DNA from 4 places in the Citrobacter freundii ATCC 8090 genome. Region 1 is predicted to be linked to each of the others. Evidence: predicted binding sites of a transcription regulator. Region 1 holds the regulator's gene; each other region holds the start of a gene.
The links. The regulator PurR, encoded in region 1, represses purine synthesis genes. The targets are predictions, from matches to a motif close to CANGCAAACGTTTGCNTG.

Region 2: purE (5-(carboxyamino)imidazole ribonucleotide mutase) is a predicted target of PurR. The motif match lies at 1,790-1,807, and genes of this name have one in related genera.
Region 3: pyrD (quinone-dependent dihydroorotate dehydrogenase) is a predicted target of PurR. The motif match lies at 2,150-2,167, and genes of this name have one in related genera.
Region 4: glyA (serine hydroxymethyltransferase) is a predicted target of PurR. The motif match lies at 2,355-2,372, and genes of this name have one in related genera.

What each region holds. Positions count from the first base shown of each region.
Region 1 is NZ_CP049015.1:2,285,264-2,289,705, forward strand. Features, by position in the region: gene punC (purine nucleoside transporter PunC) at 1-42, opposite strand, end outside; gene punR (DNA-binding transcriptional activator PunR) at 156-1,088, shown strand; gene purR (HTH-type transcriptional repressor PurR) at 1,085-2,110, opposite strand; gene cydH (cytochrome bd-I accessory subunit CydH) at 2,408-2,497, shown strand; gene G4551_RS10990 (MFS transporter) at 2,673-3,842, shown strand; gene sodB (superoxide dismutase [Fe]) at 3,882-4,442, opposite strand, start outside.
Region 2 is NZ_CP049015.1:1,363,911-1,368,352, forward strand. Features, by position in the region: gene G4551_RS06540 (carbamate kinase) at 1-109, shown strand, start outside; gene purK (5-(carboxyamino)imidazole ribonucleotide synthase) at 146-1,213, opposite strand; gene purE (5-(carboxyamino)imidazole ribonucleotide mutase) at 1,210-1,719, opposite strand; gene lpxH (UDP-2,3-diacylglucosamine diphosphatase) at 1,958-2,680, opposite strand; gene ppiB (peptidylprolyl isomerase B) at 2,683-3,177, opposite strand; gene cysS (cysteine--tRNA ligase) at 3,351-4,442, shown strand, end outside.
Region 3 is NZ_CP049015.1:1,800,912-1,805,353, reverse strand. Features, by position in the region: gene G4551_RS08570 (YcbX family protein) at 1-350, shown strand, start outside; gene zapC (cell division protein ZapC) at 347-889, opposite strand; gene pyrD (quinone-dependent dihydroorotate dehydrogenase) at 1,055-2,065, opposite strand; gene ssuE (NADPH-dependent FMN reductase) at 2,433-3,008, shown strand; gene G4551_RS08550 (sulfonate ABC transporter substrate-binding protein) at 3,001-3,975, shown strand; gene ssuD (FMNH2-dependent alkanesulfonate monooxygenase) at 3,972-4,442, shown strand, end outside.
Region 4 is NZ_CP049015.1:3,607,138-3,611,579, forward strand. Features, by position in the region: gene hcaD (phenylpropionate dioxygenase ferredoxin reductase subunit) at 1-892, shown strand, start outside; gene glyA (serine hydroxymethyltransferase) at 985-2,238, opposite strand; gene hmpA (NO-inducible flavohemoprotein) at 2,565-3,755, shown strand; gene glnB (nitrogen regulatory protein P-II) at 3,857-4,195, opposite strand; gene glrR (two-component system response regulator GlrR) at 4,256-4,442, opposite strand, start outside.

The DNA.
Region 1 (4,442 bases):
AAGGCCCGCTAGCCAGACTAAAAACCCTTTCCCAGGTTGCATCATTATTTCTCTTTTTTTAGCAATAGAACAATGCCGCTGAGTGTAGTGAGTGTAATTCTCGCTGTGAAACGCTAATATTTGCTTACTGATTTCAAAATTTTTGCAGGCAGAATATGTGGTCGGAATATTCACTTGAAGTGGTTGATGCGGTTGCGCGTAACGGTAGCTTTAGTTCAGCCGCACAGGAGCTACACCGTGTACCTTCGGCGGTAAGCTACACTGTGCGCCAACTGGAAGAGTGGCTGGCGGTACCACTTTTTGAGCGACGCCATCGGGATGTGGAATTAACGCCTGCCGGGGCATGGTTTTTAAAAGAAGGTCGCTCTGTTATCAAAAAAATGCAGATCACGCGCCAGCAATGCCAGCAAATTGCCAACGGCTGGCGCGGGCAGCTGGCGATCGCAGTCGATAACATTGTCCGCCCGGATCGTACCCGACAGATGATCGTGGATTTCTACCGTCACTTTGATGATGTGGAGTTGTTAGTTTTTCAGGAAGTGTTTAACGGCGTATGGGACGCGCTGTCCGATGGACGCGTGGAGCTGGCCATCGGCGCCACACAGGCGATTCCGGTAGGGGGACGCTATACCTTCCGCGATATGGGAATGCTGAGCTGGAGCTGCGTGGTAGCCAGCCATCATCCACTGGCGTCAATGCCCGGACCGCTAAGTGATGATACGTTGCGCAACTGGCCGTCACTGGTACGCGAAGATACCTCCCGTACGCTGCCAAAGCGTATTACCTGGCTGCTGGATAACCAAAAACGCGTCGTCGTGCCCGACTGGGAATCTTCTGCGACCTGTTTGTCCGCGGGATTATGCGTGGGCATGGTACCGACGCATTTTGCCAAGCCGTGGATCGATAGCGGCAAGTGGGTTGCGCTGCAACTGGAGAACCCCTTTCCTGATGCTGCATGCTGTCTGACATGGCAGCAGAACGATACGTCACCGGCATTGAGGTGGCTGCTGGACTATTTAGGGGATAGTGAAACGTTGAACAAGGAATGGCTGCGGGAGCCAGATGAGACTCCCGCACAACAGGCTTAACGGCGGTAATCGCGGAACGGACCGTCGGCAACGGAGCGACGCTCAACCAGACGTGGATGCACCTCGATAGACTGTGACTCTTCACGTTTATTCACGATACGGTCTAACAGCATGTTGAAGGCCGTTTCACCTAGTGAATCCTTCGGCTGGTGAATAGTCGTTAAGGCCGGCGTGAAGAAGCGGGCGTTGCGCACGTTGTCGTAGCCGATGAGTGAGACATCCTGTGGCACGCGCAGACCCATTTCGTCAGCGGCGCACAGCGCACCCATCGCCATAATATCGCCACCGCAGAAGACAGCGGTCGGACGATGCGACTGCGACAGAATTTGCTGCATGGCGCGATAGCCGGACTCAGGCTCGAAATCGCCCTGGACAATCCAGTTATCAGGCACTTTAATCAGCGCTTCTTCCATCGCTTTCATAAAGCCCGCCAGACGCCCGGCCCCGGTGTTACGTTCCATTGGACCTGGGATCACGCCAATTTCACGATGACCGCGTTCTACCAGATACCGACCCGCCATGTAACCGCCTTCGAAGGCGTTATCAATGACCGTATCGGTAAAGTCGGCTTTAGCTTCGCCCCAGTCCATGACGACCATCGGAATATGGCGATACTCTTCGAGCATCGAAAGCAGCGACTCCGGATACTCAGAACACATCACCAGCAGACCATCAACGCGCTTTTGCGCCATCATCGACAGATAGGCCTGCTGCTTTTCGAGACTGTTCCATGCGTTACCCAGAATCAGCGTATAGCCTTTCTGGAAACAGTTTTTCTCCACGGCTTCGATAATTTCTGCGAAATAGGCCGCTTCGCTGCTGGTCGCCAGCAAGCCAATAGACTTGGTGTGATTCACCTTCAGGCTGCGGGCAACTGCGCTCGGAGAATAGTGCAGTTCTTTGATCGCTGCCCAGACAGCATTACGCGTTTCTTCCGCGACAAAGCGCGTCTTGTTAATTACGTGTGATACGGTTGTAGTGGAAACGTTTGCTCGCTTCGCTACATCTTTAATTGTTGCCATTACATCTCACTCCAGACCATATCCTAAGCTCCTGAGAATACTCCAGGTAAACGTTTGCCTTTACACACCCTTAGCGCAACGTAAGGGTTGCGGCACGCCGGGAAAACGACACGGAACGTCAGGAAGGGGTCAATGGCCGGTACGCTAATCAAGTAAGCGTGGAATTTTGTCTGATCTTAACGAAAAGGGGAAGAGTTAAAAGCAGTTATCAATATAAATCGTGAGAGATTTTTGCTTTCAAGTGTGTAAAAATGCGCAATATCACTTTTTGTGTGGGAATAAAAAGGAGAAAACTTGATGAGCACCGATCTGAAATTTTCGTTAGTGACTACCATTATTGTTCTGGGTTTGATCGTCGCGGGTGGCCTGACCGCAGCGCTGCATTGATTTCCCCGAGGGAGTTAGCTCTCCCTCACTCTTTCCGCTCGTCTATCTCTTCTATTGTTTGCGAATAAGCAAAAGTCTTTTGCAATTTTGTTAACTTTATTAATTTTGCGATCAATGTCATGCTTTTGACTCTTATTTTATGTCGCGCCACGGCTCGACGTTACGGAGTCGCAATATGAAACTCAATTATCCTTTACTGGCGCTGGCGATCGGAGCGTTTGGCATAGGCACCACCGAATTTTCGCCAATGGGATTATTGCCCGTCATAGCCAAAGGTGTGGATGTCTCGATTCCGGCGGCCGGCATGCTGATCAGCGCCTATGCGGTAGGTGTGATGGTAGGTGCACCGCTGATGACATTGCTGCTGTCTCATCGCGCGCGACGTAATGCTTTGATATTCCTGATGGCGATTTTCACGCTGGGTAATGTGCTTTCGGCTATCTCGCCGGATTACACCACGCTAATGCTATCGCGTATTTTGACCAGTCTTAACCATGGGGCCTTTTTTGGTCTCGGTTCAGTGGTTGCTGCCAGTGTTGTACCCAAACATAAGCAGGCCAGCGCCGTAGCAACGATGTTTATGGGGTTAACCATCGCCAATATTGGTGGCGTTCCGGCGGCGACATGGCTTGGTGAAACCATCGGTTGGCGCATGTCATTTATGGCCACTGCGGGTCTGGGCGTCATTGCTATGGTCAGCCTGTTCTTCTCCTTACCCAAGGGTGGAGCCGGAGAGCGCCCGGATGTTCGCAGCGAACTGGCGGTACTTATGCGCCCACAGGTGTTGTCGGCGTTACTGACTACTGTACTGGGTGCTGGGGCGATGTTCACGCTTTATACCTACATCTCGCCAGTTCTGCATACTATCACTCATGCCACTCCGGCATTTGTTACCGGGATGCTGGTGTTGATAGGCATTGGTTTCTCGATCGGTAACTACTTTGGTGGCAAGTTTGCTGACCGTTCAGTCAACGGTACGTTGAAAGGCTTTTTACTGCTGCTGATGGTTATTATGCTGGCCATTCCTTTCCTTGCGCGTAATGAGCTGGGTGCGGCGATCAGTATGGTGGTCTGGGGCGCGGCGACGTTCGCGGTCGTTCCACCGTTGCAGATGCGTGTGATGCGCGTTGCCAGTGAAGCGCCTGGAATATCATCGTCAGTCAATATTGGCGCGTTTAATCTGGGGAACGCTCTGGGTGCAGCGGCCGGTGGGGCGGTGATATCAGGCGGCCTAGGCTACAGTTTTGTGCCAGTGATGGGGGCGATTGTGGCGGGTCTTGCGCTGCTGCTGGTGTTTATTTCCGCAAGAAGACAGCCAGAAGAGGCTTTCACGACCGCGAATTAATGCAAAAACGCAGAAGGAAGCCCTTCTGCGTTATCTTTTTTATGCTGCGAAGTTCTTCGCAACAAATTCCCAGTTCACCAGCGCCCAGAAATGTTCCAGGTAGCCAGGACGGGCATTGCGATAGTCGATGTAGTAGGCGTGTTCCCATACGTCAACGGTCATCAGCGGCGTCGCGTCGGTAGTCAGCGGAGTACCTGCGTTGGAGGTGGAGACGATAGCCAGTTTGCCATCAGTTCCTTTAACCAGCCAGGTCCAGCCAGAACCGAAGTTTTTGATAGCGGCATCGGTGAACTGCGCTTTGAAATCTGCAAAGCTGCCAAAGGAGGCGGCAATTGCATCGGCCAGTTTACCGGTTGGTTCGCCACCTGCGTTTGGTGCCAGGCAGTTCCAGTAGAACGTGTGGTTCCATACTTGTGCTGCGTTATTGAAAACACCGCCTTCAGAGCTACGAACGATCTCTTCCAGTGATTTGCCTTCAAACGCCGTGCCTTTAATCAGATTGTTCAGATTGGTCACGTAGGTTTGATGGTGTTTGCCATAGTGATATTCCAGCGTTTCGGCAGAAATGTGCGGTGCCAGAGCATCTTTGGCATACGGTAA
Region 2 (4,442 bases), 920 kb from region 1:
CGCTGTCAGTGGATATGTGAAACGCCGTGGGAAACCAGCATGGATTGGCGCGCTGTCACGCATTGAAGATACGCTGGCGGGAAATGCTGGAACCTGTATCCGTCTGTAAAAAAACGGGGCGTGTGTATACCCGCCCCGCGTCTTCTTATTTCAGCTTTGACTGCGCCCAGATAATACCGCTGGCATATTCCGGCGGCAGCAGGGGGATAAGCGCTTCCAGTGTCGCGCTAAGGCGCGCGGTATCGCTGTCGCTCAGGTTCAGGTGACCCACCTTACGCCCTTCACGCACTTCTTTGTCATACCAGTGCAGGTGTACCAGCGGTAGCTTCAGCCAGTCGTAGTTCAGGTCGCTACCAATCAGGTTTACCATCACCGAAGGATTATTCACCACCGGCGTAGGTAACGGCAGGTTGGTAATGGCGCGCAGGTGCAGCTCAAACTGGCTGATGCTGGCGCCGTTTTGCGTCCAGTGTCCGCTATTGTGCACGCGCGGAGCCAGTTCGTTGATCAGCAGACCTTCCGGGGTGATGAAACACTCCATCGCCATCACGCCGACATAGCCCAGCTCCTGCATGATGGCGGAGAGCATCGCTTCAGCCTGTGCCTGCTGTCTGGCGTTAGCCTGCGGGAACACCACGCTGGTGCGCAGAATGCCGTCCTGATGCAGGTTATGAGTCAGCGGATAGAAAACGGTGCTGCCGTCATGCGCCCGAGCGCCAACCAGTGAGACTTCGCCAGAGAAGTTGATTCCCCGCTCGACGATGCACTCGCCATAGCAATCATCCGGCAGTTGTGCGGTTTCATTTGCGCGCAAACGCCACTGCCCACGACCGTCGTAGCCGCCGACGCGACGCTTGACGATCGCCAGCTCGCCGAGTTTGTCGAATACCGCAGACCATTCGCTTTTATCTGCCAGCAGTTGCCACGGCGCAGTCGCCAGACCGAGCTTGTCAAAAAGCTGCTTTTGCGTCAGACGGTCGGCAATAATCGGGAAGACGTCGCGGTTAACAAATGCCGGGTGGCGCGCCAGTTCGCGGGTGAGTGCCGTTTCCGGCCAGCGCTCAATCTCAGCGGTGATCACGCTTTGCTGAAAAGGGACAGCAGCCGGTTCAGCGTCCAGCCCGACGGGCCAGACCGCAATGCCCAGCGGCTCGCCGGCCTGACGCAGCATGCGTCCTAGCTGACCGTTACCGAGTACGCAGACCTGCTTCATGCCGCACCTCGCGGGTCCGGGTTTTCCAGCACTTCATCGGTTTGTGCTTTGCGCCAGTCGTCCAGACGCTGGTGTAATGCTTTGTCGTGTGTAGCCAGAATTTGCGCTGCCAGTAGGGCCGCATTGGCCGCACCCGCTTTGCCGATCGCCAGTGTTCCAACGGGAATACCGCGAGGCATTTGAACAATGGAGTAGAGGCTATCTACGCCGCTCAACGCTGCGCTTTGCACCGGAACGCCGAGAACTGGCACCAGCGTTTTCGCCGCAATCATGCCAGGCAAATGCGCTGCGCCACCGGCTCCGGCAATAATCACCTGATAACCGTTCTCTTCAGCGCTTTCGGCGAAGCTGAACAATTTGTCTGGGGTGCGGTGGGCGGAGACGACTTCAACATGATGCGGAACGTCCAGGATTTCGAAGATTTCGGCGGCGAACTGCATGGTAGCCCAGTCGCTTTTGGACCCCATCACGATGGCGACACGCGCCGGATTATTGCGGGAAGACATGCGTCTGAAAACTCCTGTGGTGCACTACACTCGACTTTTGAGGCCACAGAGAATAGCATAATTAACCTTCAAGGAAAACGATTGCGCGCTTTACACTTCACTCTTCAAGCTGCCTCTTTGTTGGCTGCATCTGCTCACCCTAGTCACTTACTTTTGTAAGCTCCCGGGGACTCACAGATTTGCCGCCTCGATGCAACTCGAATTGTTTTGTGTAAAGAGGAGCTGGATATCTGCAGAATTAAAACGGAAACGCGATTAGCTCAACGTCGCTGGGCGTGACTTTCACCATTGAGCCTTCGGTATGCCATGCGCCTAATACCACGCGGAAAGCGGGTTGCTCATTGGCCGTGAGTTCGTGGACAGCCGGACGGTGTGTATGTCCGTGAATTAACCACTGGACCTGATGTTTTTCCATCTCGTTAATCACGGCCTGCGGATTCACATCCATGATTTCCAGCGATTTACTGCTGTTGGCGGCTTTACTGTTGGCGCGCATTTTTGCGGCAATGCGCTGGCGAACAAACAGGGGCAGGGCGAGAAACAGCTTCTGTAGCCAGGGTTGATGTACTTTGGCGCGAAACGCCTGATAGCCTGCGTCGTCGGTGCATAAAGTGTCGCCATGCATGATCAGCACCTTGCGGCCATACAGATCGAGCACTTTTTCTTCGGGAAGCAAGGTCATGCCGCTCGCACGGGCAAAACGTTTGCCGAGCAGAAAATCACGGTTGCCGTGAATAAAAAAGCAGGGGACGCCGGAATCTGCCAGCGTTTTTATCGCTGCGGCCATTTCATGATGCAGCGGATTCGGGTCGTCATCGCCAATCCAGGCTTCAAACAGGTCGCCGAGAATGTATAGCGCATCGGCCTTGCGCGCATCGCCGGCTAAAAAACGCAGAAAACCGGCGGTGATCGCCGGTTCTTCTGTGCAGAGATGAAGATCTGCAATAAACAGTGTCGCCACGATTACTCGCTGACGGTCACGTTTTCGATGATAACGTCTTCTTTTGGCACATCCTGGTGCATACCGCTGCGACCGGTGGAAACGCCTTTGATTTTATCAACCACGTCCATGCCTTCAACAACTTCAGCGAACACGCAGTAACCCCAACCCTGCATGCTTTCACCGGAGAAGTTCAGGAAGTCGTTGTCAGCAACGTTGATGAAGAACTGTGCGGTTGCGGAGTGCGGAGCCTGAGTACGCGCCATTGCCAGCGTACCACGGGTGTTTTTCAGACCGTTGTTCGCTTCGTTTTTGATCGCTTCTTTCGTGGCTTTTTGCTTCATGCCTGGCTCGAAACCGCCGCCCTGGATCATGAAACCGTTAATAACACGGTGGAAAATGGTGTTGTTGTAAAAACCTTCGCGGCAGTAGTCCAGGAAGTTTTTAACTGTTTCAGGCGCTTTATCATCAAACGTTTTGATTACGATATCGCCGTGATTAGTGTGGAAAGTAACCATTTTTGCATCCTGTTCCGATAGATTGGTGCTTCGACCCCGTCAGGGGTCAGAGTTAGGGGTGTGTTATAGCATAACCGCAAGCTGTGATCACCTCGCAAAGTGTGCTGCTTCCGGTCTAAATTATGGGTATTATACAGACTTTACTATCCACACACGTCTACACGGAATCTTCGATGTTAAAAATCTTTAATACACTGACGCGCCAAAAAGAGGAATTCAAACCTATTCATGCCGGGGAAGTCGGCATGTACGTGTGTGGTATTACCGTTTACGATCTCTGTCATATTGGCCACGGACGTACCTTTGTTTCTTTCGACGTCGTCGCGCGCTACCTGCGTTTCCTCGGCTATAAGCTGAAGTATGTACGCAACATTACCGATATTGATGACAAAATCATCAAGCGCGCGAATGAAAACGGTGAAAGCTTTGTCGCATTGGTCGACAGAATGATCGCGGAAATGCATAGCGATTTCGATGCGCTGAATATTCTGCGCCCGGATCTGGAGCCGCGCGCTACGCACCATATCGCTGAAATTATCGAAATCACTGAGCAGCTGATGGCCAAAGGTCACGCTTACGTTGCTGATAACGGCGACGTGATGTTCGACGTGCCGACTGACCCGAACTACGGTCAGCTGTCACGCCAGGATCTGGATCAGCTGCAGGCGGGTGCTCGCGTTGACGTGGTTGATGTGAAGCGTAACCCGATGGACTTCGTGCTGTGGAAAATGTCCAAAGAAGGCGAGCCGAGCTGGCCGTCTCCATGGGGCGCTGGTCGTCCGGGCTGGCACATCGAATGTTCGGCGATGAACTGCAAACAACTGGGTAACCATTTCGATATTCACGGCGGCGGTTCGGACCTGATGTTCCCGCACCATGAAAACGAAATCGCGCAGTCCACCTGTGCGCATGACGGTGAGTACGTTAATTACTGGATGCACTCCGGGATGGTGATGGTTGACCGCGAGAAAATGTCTAAATCGCTGGGCAACTTCTTTACCGTGCGCGATGTGCTGAAATACTACGACGCCGAAACCATTCGCTACTTCCTGATGTCGGGTCACTATCGTAGCCAGCTCAACTACAGCGAAGAGAACCTGAAACAGGCGCGTTCTGCGCTGGAGCGTCTGTACACTGCACTGCGCGGTACCGACAAATCCGTTGCCCCTGCGGGTGGCGAGGCCTTTGAAGCACGTTTCATTGAAGCGATGGACGATGACTTCAACACGCCGGAAGCTTACTCCGTGCTGTTTGATATGGCGCGT
Region 3 (4,442 bases), 480 kb from region 1:
GCGTTATTCGCGTCGGCGATGAGGTAGAGATTTTGGCAACCGGCCCCGCCAGGGCGTACGGCGCAGCGGAATTAGACGACACTGCACCCGAACAACAACCTGATGCCACGGTGCTTATTGACTGGCAGGGACAGACCTTTCGCGGAAATAATCAGCAGGTATTGCTTGAACAGCTGGAAAACCAGGGTATCCGGGTTCCCTATTCATGCCGGGCAGGCATTTGCGGATGCTGTCGAATTCGACTGGTAGATGGCGAAGTTAGCCCGTTGAAGAAATCAGCGATAGGGGACGACGGAACGATTCTGTGCTGCAGTTGTGTTCCCAAAACGGCAATCAGGCTGGAGAGCTAAACCGCCTGCTCAAGGCTGAAACTGTCAACAACGGCCTGCGGTTTCAGTCTGTCATTCATTATTTTAATCGCATCGCCAAGCTGCATCGTACGCCCGGCGATAACCACACCAGGTTGCGCAAGCAGACAAAGCGCGGCGTTTTCACCCGGCTCAACCACTAACAGGTTTACCTGTTCATCGGTATCGCTTAAATCAACACAGGCAGCGTCACCCACGACCGGCGACCAGTTAATACCGTGTGCAACAAAGTGCCAGCTTTTCGGCATTTGCGGTTTGAGATAACGAATCGCCACCAGCGCATTGAGCACCAGTTCCGCTTTTTGTTCTTTGGCTAAATCCAGGTAGCGACATTTTTCTTCAAAGGAAAAATAAAGCGCGGCGTCATCAACACAAAAACCTGACGGAGAAAATGCATCAGGAGTGAGCATTTTACGAGCAAAACGCGAGCGGAATAACATGCCATTGGCTAAATCGAGCATCATACGATCGTGCTCTTCATCATAATACCAGCGCCAGTTATCGTCGGGTTTAATTCGCATCAGTTTCTCTCCTTTCCTTAATCATCACCGTTACGACAGTATCCTTTTGCCGCTTCGTTTATTGCCCTAATAATAAAAGCTCAGAATGTTTAAATAAGCAACAGTAAAGGAATATAAAACAACCAGGGCTAGAAATAAAGCCCTGGTTTGTGATTAAGGTAGCATTCAGATATTGCTGACGATTTCTTTTATCAACGGCGGACCTTTAAAAATAAAGCCCGAATAAATCTGTACGAGGGTTGCACCAGCAGCTATTTTCTCACGTGCAGCAATCACCGAGTCGATACCACCAACACCAATAATCGGCAGTTGGCCTTTTAATTCCTGAGACAACTGGCGAATAATTTCTGTACTTTTTAATTGTAACGGTCGACCGCTCAGGCCACCCATTTGATCGCAATTTTTCATTCCTTGAACGAGAGAACGATCGAGCGTGGTGTTAGTCGCAATTACGCCATCAATATTATGACGAACTAAACTGTCAGCAACCTGGATCAGTTCTTCCACAGAAAGATCCGGCGCGATCTTTACCGCCACTGGAACATATTTATGGTGGATCGCTTGCAGATCATTTTGCTTATTTTTAATTGCCGTCAGAAGATCGTCTAGCGCCTCGCCGTATTGCAGCGTACGTAATCCCGGCGTATTCGGTGAAGAGATATTAATCGCGATATAACCCGCATAAGCATAGACTTTTTCCATACAAATCAGATAGTCATCTTTGCCGTTCTCTACTGGGGTATCTTTATTCTTACCAATATTAATCCCCAGAATACCGTCAAAATGCGATTTTTTAACGTTCTCAACCAGGTTATCAACCCCGTGGTTATTAAACCCCATACGGTTGATCAAACCTTCTGCATCGACCAGACGGAACAGACGCGGTTTATCGTTACCCGGCTGAGGGCGTGGCGTCACGGTACCAATCTCAATGGAACCAAATCCCATCGCGCCGAGCGCATCAATGCACTCCCCGTCTTTATCCAGTCCGGCAGCAAGCCCGAGCGGATTCTTAAACGTCAACCCCATACAGGTAACCGGTTTTGCCGGTACTTTCTGGCGCACAAGCGCTTCAAGCGGTGTGCCGGTAATGCGACGTAATTGCTGGAATGTCAATTCATGAGCGCGCTCTGGATCGAGCTGAAAAAGGGCTTTACGAACGAAGGGGTAGTACATGAACTCTCCTGGATTCCCGGTGTGCAAACCGGGGGCGTATTATGTGCGATCGCGAGCAAAAAGGGAATTGACCTGCGGCAATAAATAGCAATCGTTTTCCTCGCCCCTGCTTTTTACACCCTAAATAATTCGAATTGCAGGAAGGCGGCGACGCAGCAAATCCCCAGGAACGTACACCAGTACGTGACTGGGGTGAGCGAGGAAAGCCAACGCACATGCAACTTGAAGTATGACGGGTATATTTATTTTTCGACTTTTCTATCCCGTATAAATCATTTCGATAAACAAAATCTCTCTGCCAGACTGCATAAATTGTTATCAATGTTAAGCAAAAGCAAACAATTAGTTATAAGGGGAGATTAAAATTATGCGCGTCATTACTCTGGCGGGAAGCCCACGCTTTCCCTCTCGCTCCAGCGCGTTACTGGAATATGCCCGAGAAAAACTAAACGGTCATGATGTCGAAGTCTTTCACTGGAACCTGCATAACTTTGCCCCGGAAGACCTAATCTATGCCCGTTTTGACAGTCCGGCGTTGAAGACATTTAGCGAACAATTGCAGGATGCAGACGGGCTGATTGTCGCCACGCCGGTCTATAAAGCCGCTTACTCTGGCGCCCTGAAAACCCTGCTCGATCTGCTCCCCGAGCGAGCGCTGGAAGGGAAAGTAGTTTTGCCGTTGGCTACCGGCGGCAGCGTGGCGCATTTGCTTGCCGTCGATTACGCGCTGAAACCGGTACTGAGCGCATTAAAGGCCCAGGAGATCCTGCACGGTGTGTTTGCCGATGATTCGCAGGTAATTGATTATCAACATAAACCTCAGTTTACGCCTAACCTTCAGCAGCGTCTGGACAGTGCGCTTGATACCTTCTGGCTGGCGTTGCATCGTCGCGACGTCCAACTTCCTCAACTGAACACCCTGCGAGGTGCCGCCCATGCTTGATCTTCTCAAGCGTCACACGTCATGGCTGGCACTGAGTGGGTTGTTGTCGTTGTCAACTCTGGGGCATGCCGCAGAATCGGCCCCCGATGCCCTGCGTATTGGTTACCAGAAAGGAAGCGTCAGTATGGTGCTGGCCAAAAGCCATCAGCTACTGGAGAAACGCTATCCGCAGACTAAAATCTCGTGGGTCGAATTCCCGGCTGGGCCGCAAATGCTGGAAGCGCTCAACATCGGCAGTATCGATCTCGGCAGCACCGGTGATATTCCGCCAATTTTCGCCCAGGCTGCCGGAGCCGATCTGGTTTACGTGGGCGTCGAGCCGCCCAAGCCGAAAGCCGAAGTGATTCTGGTGCCGAAAAATAGCCCGATCCAGAGCGTCGCGCAGCTTAAAGGACATAAAGTCGCCTTCCAGAAAGGGTCCAGCGCCCACAATTTACTGCTCCGGGCGCTGCAACAGGCTGGACTGAAACTTACCGATATTCAACCGACCTATCTGACTCCCGCCGACGCGCGAGCAGCCTTTCAGCAAGGAAACGTTGATGCATGGGCTATCTGGGACCCCTATTATTCCGCCGCGTTACTGCAAGGTGATGTACGCGTGCTAAAAGACGGCTCAGACCTCAAGCAAACCGGTTCGTTTTATCTCGCCGCCCGTCCCTATGCCGAGAAAAATGGCGCATTTGTTCTTGGCGTACTGGATACCTTTAGCCAGGCCGATGCGTTAACCCTCAGCCAGCGCCAGCAAAGTATTACCCTGCTGGCCAAAACCATGGGACTGCCAGAACCGGTGATTGCGTCTTATCTGGATCACCGTCCGCCAACCACCATTGTGCCAGTCAACGCCTCTGTTGCAGCCCTGCAACAACAAACCGCCGATCTGTTTTATGACAACCGTCTGGTGCCGAAAAAAATCGATATTCGCCAGCGTATCTGGCAACCCACTCAGCAGGCAGGAGAAAAATTATGAGTCTGAACATGTTTTGGTTTTTACCCACCCATGGTGACGGTCATTATCTTGGAACGGAAGAGGGTTCGCGCCCTGTCGATCACGGTTATCTGCAACAAATCGCGCAAACGGCCGATCGTCTTGGGTTTACCGGCGTTCTGATCCCAACTGGTCGCTCTTGCGAAGATGCCTGGCTGGTCGCCGCCTCGATGATCCCGGTCACCCAGCGATTAAAGTTTCTGGTCGCGCTGCGTCCAAGCGTTACCTCGCCAACGGTTGCCGCACGTCAGGCTGCAACGCTCGACAGACTCTCAAATGGCCGGGCGTTATTTAACCTGGTGACCGGCAGCGATCCACAGGAACTGGCAGGCGACGGCGTGTTCCTCGATCACACCGAGCGCTATGAAGCCTCTGCTGAATTTACTCAGGTCTGGCGGCGCTTGCTGCAAGGTGAAACGGTGGATTTCAACGGCAAACATATTCACGTC
Region 4 (4,442 bases), 1.3 Mb from region 1:
ACTGATTGCGACGGGCGCTGCGGCACGCCCCCTTCCGCTGTTAGATAAGCTGGGCGATCGATGCTTTACTCTGCGTCATACCGCTGATGCCGAGCGCCTGCGCGACACTTTGTTGCCGGGTAAGTCGATTGTCATTGTCGGTGCGGGCACCATTGGTCTGGAACTGGCGGCCAGCGCGACTCAACGAGGCTGTCAGGTGACAGTGGTGGAGCTGGCACCAACGGTCATGGGCCGTAACGCGCCTGCTCCGGTGCGCGACTACCTGCTTGCCCGCCACCAGCAGGCGGGCGTGCGGGTGTTACTTAACAGCGCCATTGAACACGCCGAAGCGGGAGAGTGTCTCTCGCTGATGCTGCAAAACGGCGAGACGCTGCTGGCCGATGTGATGGTTTACGGCATCGGTATCGTGGCGAATGATGCGCTGGCCCGCGAAGCGGGGCTGGAGACGGCGAACGGCATTATCGTTGATAGCGCCAGCACCACCTCCGATCCGGACATTTTCGCCGCCGGTGACGTAGCGATAACGCGCAAGCCCGACGGTTCGTTAGTACGCATGGAAAGCTGGGAAAACGCCAATTTTCAGGCACAGATTGCCGCCGCCGCAATGCTAAATCTGCCGTTGCCGGAGAAGACACCTGGCTGGTTCTGGACCGACCAATTTAATGACAACCTACAATTTGTTGGCGAAATGCAGGGAGAAAGCTGGTTCATACGCGGCAATTCAGATGCGCATAAAGCAATATGGTTTAACCTGCAGGATGGCGTGATTGTCGGCGCAGTAACGTTGAATCAGGGACGAGAAATACGTTTATTGAGAAAATGGATTCAGGCAAAGAAAAAGCCACCAATGGCGGCTTTAGTCGATGAAACAATCTTGCTTAAGTCAATATAACTGCCGGATGGCACTTCGTTTATCCGGCCTACATGTGAGTTACCTGTAGGCCGGATAAGGTGTTTACACCGCCATCCAGCAATCAGTATGGCTTACGCGTAAACCGGGAAGCGTGCGCAGATATCCAGAACTTTACCTTTGACGCGCTCGATTACGGCTTCGTCATTGATGTTGTCCAGCACATCACACATCCAGCCAGCCAGCTCTTTCGCTTCCGCTTCTTTGAAGCCACGGCGAGTGATTGCCGGAGAACCGATACGGATACCGGAAGTCACAAACGGGCTCTTCGGATCGTTCGGTACGCTGTTTTTGTTAACGGTGATGTTAGCGCGGCCCAGCGCGGCATCAGCTTCTTTACCGGTCAGGTTTTTATCAACCAGATCCAGCAGGAACAGGTGGTTTTCAGTACCGCCAGAAACCACTTTGTAGCCACGGTTCAGGAACACTTCCACCATCGCTTTGGCGTTTTTAGCAACCTGCTGCTGGTAAACCTTGAACTCAGGCTCCATCGCTTCTTTCAGCGCCACGGCTTTCGCTGCGATCACGTGCATCAGCGGGCCGCCCTGCGCGCTTGGGAACACAGCAGAGTTCAGTTTTTTGTACAGCTCTTCGTCACCGCCTTTCGCCAGGATCAGGCCACCGCGTGGACCCGCCAGGGTTTTGTGGGTGGTGGTGGTCACAACGTGTGCGTGTGGAACCGGGTTCGGATAAACGCCTGCGGCAATCAGACCCGCAACGTGCGCCATATCGACGAACAGGTATGCGCCGATGCTGTCAGCGATTTCACGCATTTTTGCCCAGTCAACAACGCCGGAGTAAGCAGAGAAGCCACCGATGATCATCTTCGGTTTGTGCTCTTTGGCCTGCTTCGCCATGTCTTCGTAGTCAATTTTGCCGGACTCATCAATACCGTAAGGGATGATGTTGTACAGTTTGCCGGAGAAGTTAACCGGGGAGCCGTGAGTCAGGTGGCCGCCTTGTGCCAGGTTCATACCCAGAACGGTATCACCCGGTTGCAGCAGAGCGGTGTAAACAGCGAAGTTAGCCTGAGAACCAGAGTGCGGCTGTACGTTAGCGTAGTCAGCGCCAAACAGCTCTTTTGCACGATCGATAGCCAGTTGCTCAACGATATCAACGTACTCGCAACCGCCGTAGTAGCGTTTGCCCGGATAACCTTCAGCATATTTGTTGGTCAGCTGAGAACCCTGCGCCTGCATAACACGCGGGCTGGTGTAGTTTTCGGAGGCGATCAGTTCGATGTGCTCTTCCTGACGTACTTTTTCCTGCTCCATAGCCTGCCACAGTTCGGCATCATAATCGGCAATGTTCATTTCACGCTTTAACATCCGCATCTCCTGACTCAGCTAACAATAGAATTTCGGCCTAAAAAGGCAGTCCCGTTGGACGACGGCCAACAGTATAACCGAATCATTCTTCGATAACAGGTCTTGACAAAGGATTTTACGCAAACGATTACCTTCACGGCACGCAAGGCTTTGGAGAACAAAGGTCTGCTGAATTTCAACGGATTTCTTTTCAGGTTTGTGATGCAGATTTTTCACGATGTAACCTTTACAACGCAAAGTTACAAAGAACCATTTACAATGCAGGGGTATTTTTTATAAGATGCATTTGACATACATCATTAAAGTCTCAGATAAAGGAAGACCGTATGCTTGACGCACAAACCATCGCTACAGTGAAAGCCACCATTCCCCTGCTGGTTGAAACAGGTCCGAAGCTGACCGCACATTTCTATGATCGCATGTTTACGCATAACCCAGAGCTGAAAGAAATTTTCAACATGAGTAACCAGCGTAATGGCGATCAGCGCGAGGCTCTGTTTAACGCGATTGCCGCGTATGCCAGCAATATCGAAAACCTGGCGGCGCTGTTGCCAGCGGTTGAGAAAATCGCGCAAAAGCATACCAGTTTCCAGATTAAACCAGAGCAGTACAACATCGTGGGTGGTCATTTGCTGGCAACGCTGGACGAAATGTTCAGCCCAGGCCAGGAAGTTCTGGATGCGTGGGGTAAAGCGTATGGCGTACTGGCGAACGTTTTCATCAACCGTGAAGCGCAAATCTATAGCGAAAATGCCAATAAAAATGGCGGCTGGGAAGGTACCCGTCCTTTCCGCATCGTGGCAAAAACCCCACGCAGTGCACTGATCACCAGCTTTGAGTTTGAACCTGTCGATGGTGGCGCAGTAGCTGAATATCATCCGGGACAATACCTGGGCGTCTGGCTGAAGCCGGAAGGTTTCCCGCATCAGGAAATTCGTCAGTACTCACTGACCCGTAAGCCTGATGGCAAAGGCTATCGTATTGCCGTTAAGCGTGAAGACGGTGGTCAGGTTTCCACCTGGCTGCACAACCATGCGAATGTTGGCGACGTTGTTCACCTGGCCGCACCTGCGGGCGATTTCTTTATGGACGTCGCGACCGACACCCCGGTATCTCTGATCTCCGCGGGCGTGGGACAAACCCCAATGCTGGCGATGCTGGACACGTTGGCGAAAGCGAAGCATACGGCGCAGGTTAACTGGTTCCACGCGGCAGAAAATGGCGATGTACATGCCTTCGCTGATGAAGTAAATGAACTCGGCAAAACGCTGCCACGCTTTAGTGCGCACACCTGGTATCGTGAGCCAACCGAAACCGATCGCGCGAAAGGTGCGTTTGATAGCGTAGGTCTGATGGATTTGAACAAGCTGGAAAGCGCAATCAGCGATCCGGCGATGCAGTTTTATCTGTGCGGTCCGGTTGGTTTCATGCAGTTCGCCGCGAAGCAGCTGGTCGGCCTGGGCGTGAAAAACGAGAACATTCATTACGAATGCTTCGGTCCGCATAAAGTCTTGTAATGTATTACGCGAGTAGGCCGGATAAGGCGTTTACGCCGCCATCCGGCAATCACTCGGCCTGATGCGCTACGCTTGTCAGGCCGACAAATTAACGGCGCGGCTTAGATTGCCGCGTCGTCTTCTTCACCGGTACGAATACGAATAACGCGAGCCACGTCGAAGACAAAAATCTTACCGTCGCCGATCTTGCCGGTCTGGGCAGTACGGATAATGGTGTCGACGCAGGTATCGACGATGTCGTCGGTAACCACAATTTCAATTTTTACCTTCGGCAGAAAATCCACCATATATTCCGCGCCACGGTACAGCTCGGTATGGCCTTTCTGACGGCCAAAGCCTTTCACTTCCGTTACCGTCATCCCGGTGATACCGACTTCTGCCAGCGCTTCGCGGACGTCGTCCAGCTTGAAGGGTTTAATAATCGCATCAATCTTTTTCATGCTATTCCTTGAAAAGGTCGCCTGTCTTTTGATCGAATAAAGCTAACATAATCCGCAGATTTATTCTTTGAAATCGTTTGCATCCAGCTCGTGTCGAGAAAGCAACTTATAGAATTCGGTGCGGTTGCGCCCCGCCATTCTTGCCGCGTGAGTCACATTGCCCTTGGTGATTTGCAGCAGCTTACGCAGATAGTTGAGCTCAAACTGGTTACGCGCCTCAACAAATGTCGGCAGCGCGGTGTTTTCC